Regions from separate parts of the Streptomyces sp. R-07 genome, predicted to be linked through region 2. Evidence: riboswitches for the same ligand, from Rfam matches in the RefSeq annotation. Region 2 holds a riboswitch; the other holds the start of a gene.
The links. Region 2 has a riboswitch for ZMP and ZTP ahead of glyA (serine hydroxymethyltransferase). Riboswitches for the same ligand answer to the same signal wherever they lie in the genome.
Positions count from the first base shown of each region.

Region 1: linked by a shared signal. The riboswitch ahead of ACN9M0_RS36370 (bifunctional 5,10-methylenetetrahydrofolate dehydrogenase/5,10-methenyltetrahydrofolate cyclohydrolase) and the one ahead of glyA (serine hydroxymethyltransferase) in region 2 are both predicted to bind ZMP and ZTP.

Region 1 is NZ_CP183978.1:7,969,611-7,971,989, reverse strand. Features, by position in the region: gene ACN9M0_RS36375 (hypothetical protein) at 1-46, opposite strand, end outside; gene ACN9M0_RS36370 (bifunctional 5,10-methylenetetrahydrofolate dehydrogenase/5,10-methenyltetrahydrofolate cyclohydrolase) at 112-966, opposite strand; ZMP/ZTP riboswitch at 995-1,102, opposite strand; gene ACN9M0_RS36365 (GAF domain-containing protein) at 1,206-2,379, shown strand, end outside.
Region 2 is NZ_CP183978.1:4,915,312-4,917,690, forward strand. Features, by position in the region: gene rocD (ornithine--oxo-acid transaminase) at 1-1,003, opposite strand, end outside; ZMP/ZTP riboswitch at 1,127-1,217, shown strand; gene glyA (serine hydroxymethyltransferase) at 1,281-2,379, shown strand, end outside.

The DNA.
Region 1 (2,379 bases), 3.1 Mb from region 2:
CCGACCACGGGGACTCGGCGGCGGACCCGTACAGAATCGTGACCATCGTCGACCGCGCGCGTTCCCGCCGCCGCTGCTCCCCCGTCACCGCCGCCGCCCCGTCACCGCTGCCTACAGCCCGAGCTGGCGCTCCGCGCCCTCGACCGTCTGGGCGAGGAGCACGGCGATGGTCATGGGGCCGACACCACCGGGGACCGGGGTGATGAGGGAGGCGCGCTCGGCGGCCGACGCGAAGTCGACGTCGCCGACGTTGCCCGGGTTGTAACCGGCGTCGATGACGACGGCGCCCGGCTTGATGTCCTCGCCCTTGATGAAGTTCGGCTTGCCGACGGCGGCGACGAGGACGTCGGCCTCGCGGACGACCGAGGAGAGGTCCTGGGTGCGGGAGTGGCAGTAGGTGACGGTGGCGTCGCGGCCGAGGAGCAGCAGGCCGGCCGGCTTGCCCAGGATCGCGCTGCGGCCGACGACGACCGCGCGCTTGCCGCTGAGTTCGACGTCGTACGCGTCGAGCAGACGCATGATGCCGCCGGGCGTGCACGAGACGAAGCCGGGCAGGCCGAAGCCCATCGCGGCGAAGGAGGCCATGGTGACGCCGTCGACGTCCTTCTCGGGGGCGATGGCCTCGAAGGCGGCGCGCTCGTCGATGTGGGGGCCGACCGGGTGCTGGAGCAGGATGCCGTGGACCTCGGGGTCCTCGGAGAGGGCGGTGATGGCCGCGACGAGCTCCGCGGTGGTCGTCGCGGCGGGCAGCTCGACGTGCTTGGAGCGGATTCCGGCCTTGGCGCAGCGGTTCTGCTTCATCTTCACGTACGTCACGGAGGCCGGGTCCGCGCCGACCAGGACGGTCGCGAGGCACGGGGTGACGCCGGTGCGGCGGGTGATCTCGGCGGCTCGGGCGGCGGTCTCCTCGACCGTGCGGCGAGCGAGGGCCGTGCCGTCCATGAGGGTGGCGGTGCTGGTGGACATGGCAACTCCTGGGCGTCGTCTCTGACCGGTCTCTCGCCCAGGCGCACGGCATCGGAACGGTCGTGCCGCCGGGGCACGCTCCGCCGGGCCGCTCCCCGGTGGTGATCCACCTCAAGCGCCAGTCACGGCCCGGGCCCCACTCTACGTGAGGGGTCGGGGGCCGATCCCGGACAGGGTGCGTATGCCGGGGGGCGGGGGAGCTTGTCGGCTGTCCCCGGGCGCACGACGATGAGCGCGACGTGCCGGACGACCTCGACGAGGAGGCCGAGTTGAGCGATGCGTGGGTGGCCGGGGAGCCGCGGACGGAACGGACGGAACGGACGGAACGGACATCGACGGAGGGGCGGGGACCGGCCGAGTCGGGGACCCGTGAGGCCCGCCCGCTGGTGGCCGAGTCCTGGCGCCGGTCCGTACGCGCGCGCGTGAGCCCCGACGGGGCGGCGCGGGTGGAGCTGGACGAGGACGAGCTCGCCGCGTACCGGGACGGGCATCCCCTCGCCGCGGCGATGCCGGTGATCCGGGAGCTGATGGGAGCGTACGCGACGGACGGGGAGCATCTCCTCGCGGTCTGCGACGCCGCCGGGCGGATGCTGTGGGTCGAGGGGCATCCGGGCACCCTGCGCAAGGCACGGGGGATGAACTTCGTGGCCGGCGCCCGCTGGTCGGAGGCGGCGGCCGGGACGAACGCGCCGGGCACCGCGCTGGCCGTCGACCGGCCGGTGCAGGTCGTCGCCGCCGAGCACTTCCGGCGTCCGGTGCGGGCATGGACCTGCGCCGCGGCCCCCGTGCACGATCCGCACAGCGGGCGGGTGCTCGGCGCGGTCGATATCACCGGCGGGGAGCGGCTCGCGCACCCGCACAGCCTCGGCTTCGTCCAGGCGGTGGCACGCGCGGCCGAATCCCAGCTGGCCCTGCTCGGCCCGGCCCCGGAGCCGGGGCGGCTCAGGCTGTCGGCGCTCGGCCGGGACGAGGCGGTCCTGTCGGTGGGCGGGCGGCGGCTGCGGCTGAGCCGCCGCCACAGCGAGATCCTGGTGGTCCTCGCGCACCGCCCGGAGGGAGTCGGCGGCGAGGAACTCCTCACCCTGCTGTACGAGGACGAGTCGGTCACCCCGGTGACCCTGCGGGCCGAGCTGTCCCGGCTGCGCGCGCTGCTCGGTCCCGACGCGCTGCGGTCGCGTCCGTACCGGCTCGCCGGGGCGGTGGACGCCGACTTCGCGACGGTCGACCGGCGGCTCGCCTCGGGGGCCGTCGCGGCGGCGGCCGGGGACTACGCGGGCCCGCTGCTGCCCGCGTCGGCCGCGCCCGGGGTCGTACGACTGCGGGAGCGGCTCGCGGACCGGCTGCGGGCGGCGCTGGTGAACCGGGGCGATCCGGGGCTGCTCGCCGACTGGGCGTACAGCGCGTGGGGCGAGG
Region 2 (2,379 bases):
CCGCCTCCACCGCGCCGCCGCCCACGAGCAGCCCCAGCTCCGCGTGCAGATGCTCGCCCAGCTCCGCCGCCCGCTCCTGGAACTCGCCCGTCCGCAGCATCGCGATCACCTCCAGGGCCACCGCGCACGCCAGCGGGTTCCCGCCGAACGTCGACCCGTGCTCACCCGGCCGGAAGACCCCGAGCACGTCACGGTCGGCCACCACCGCCGACACCGGCACCACCCCGCCGCCCAGCGCCTTCCCCAGGATGTACACGTCCGGCACCACACCCTCGTGCTCGCACGCGAACGTCCGGCCCGTCCGGCCCAGACCCGACTGGATCTCGTCCGCCATGAACAGCACGTTCCGCCGGCGCGTCAGCTCCCGCACCCCCGCCAGATAGCCGGCCGGCGGGACCAGGACCCCCGCCTCGCCCTGGATCGGTTCGAGCAGCACCGCCACCGTGTTCTCGGTGACCGCCGCCTCCATCGCCGTCAGATCCCCGTACGGCACGATCTCGAACCCCGGCGTGTACGGCCCGTAGTGGTCCCGCGCCTCGTGATCCGTCGAGAAGCTCACGATCGTCGTCGTCCGGCCGTGGAAGTTGTTCGCCGCGACCACGATCTTCGCGTGCCCGTCCGGCACGCCCTTCACCTCGTACCCCCACTTCCGGGCGGTCTTCACGGCCGTCTCGACCGCCTCCGCCCCCGTGTTCATCGGCAGCACCGCCTCCTTGCCGCACAGCTCCGCGAGCTGCGCGCAGAACTCGGCGAACCGGTCGTGGTGGAAGGCGCGCGACGTCAGCGTCACCCGCTCCAGCTGCGCCTTCGCGGCATCGATCAGACGCCGGTTGCCGTGCCCGAAGTTGAGCGCCGAGTACCCGGCGAGCATGTCCAGGTAGCGACGGCCCTCGACATCGGTCATCCAGGCGCCGTCCGCCGAGGCGACGACGACCGGAAGGGGGTGGTAGTTGTGAGCGCTGTGCGCCTCCGCGGAAGCGATCGCGTCTTCTGTCCTCGACACGGGATCTCCGTTCGTCCTGCGGCTCGGGGGGCGGCTCGTCCCCAGGGGGCTGTGGCCCCTTTCTTATCGTCGCTCGGATGCCGGACAGGGAAACCTCGGCGACGGCGCGCCAGCTACTGTGGAATCACGCACGGCGACTGGCGTACGGGGAAGCGACCCCGGGGGAGCCGCGCGCGCTCCACCACACGAGGTGCCGCTCGCCTGGGCATCACGGGCCCCCGGTCCCGTGCGCACCTCAGCCCCGGGACCGTTCCGCCGAACGCCCGGAGGACACCGCATGACCACCCCGCAGCAGCACCCCGCGCTCGCCGCCGCCGACCCCGAGCTCGCCGCCCTCGTCGGCGCCGAGGAACGGCTCCAGGCCGAGACCCTGCGCCTCATCCCCAGCGAGAACTACGTCTCCGCCGCCGTGCTAGAAGCCTCCGGCACCGTCCTCCAGAACAAGTACAGCGAGGGCTACCCCGGCCGCCGCTACTACGAGGGCCAGCAGAACATCGACCAGGTCGAGACGCTCGCCGTCGAGCGCGCCAAGGCCCTCTTCGGCGTCGACCACGCCAACGTCCAGCCCTACTCCGGCTCCCCGGCCAACCTCGCCGTCTACCTCGCCTTCGCGCAGCCCGGCGACACCGTCATGGGCATGGCCCTGCCCATGGGCGGCCACCTCACCCACGGCTGGGGCGTCTCCGCCACCGGCAGCTGGTTCCGCGGCGTGCAGTACGGCGTCCGCAAGGCTGCAGTCTCTGAGGGGGGCGGCCTCATCGACTTCGACCAGGTCCGCGACCTCGCCCTCAAGGAGCGCCCCAAGGTCATCTTCTGCGGCGGCACCGCGCTGCCCCGCACCATCGACTTCGCCGCCTTCGGCGAGATCGCCCGAGAGTCCGGCGCCGTCCTCGTCGCCGACGTCGCCCACATCGCCGGCCTCATCGCGGGCGGCGCCCACCCCTCCCCGGTCGGGCACGTGGACGTCATCTCCACCACCACCCACAAGACCCTCCGCGGCCCGCGCGGCGCCATGCTCATGTCCCGCGAGGAGCACGCCAAGGCCCTCGACAAGGCCGTCTTCCCCGGCCTCCAGGGCGGCCCGCACAACCAGACCACCGCCGCCATCGCCGTCGCCCTCCGCGAGGCCTCCCAGCCCTCCTTCCGCGACTACGCCCATGCCGTCGTCGCCAACGCCAGGGCCCTCGCCGAGGCGCTCCTCGCCCGCGGCTTCGACCTGGTCTCCGGCGGCACCGACAACCACCTGATCCTGATCGACCTCACGCCCAAGCAGGTCCCGGGCAAGATCGCCGCGAAGGCCCTCGACCGGGCCGGGATCGTCGTCAACTACAACACCGTCCCGTACGACCCGCGGAAGCCCTTCGACCCCTCCGGCA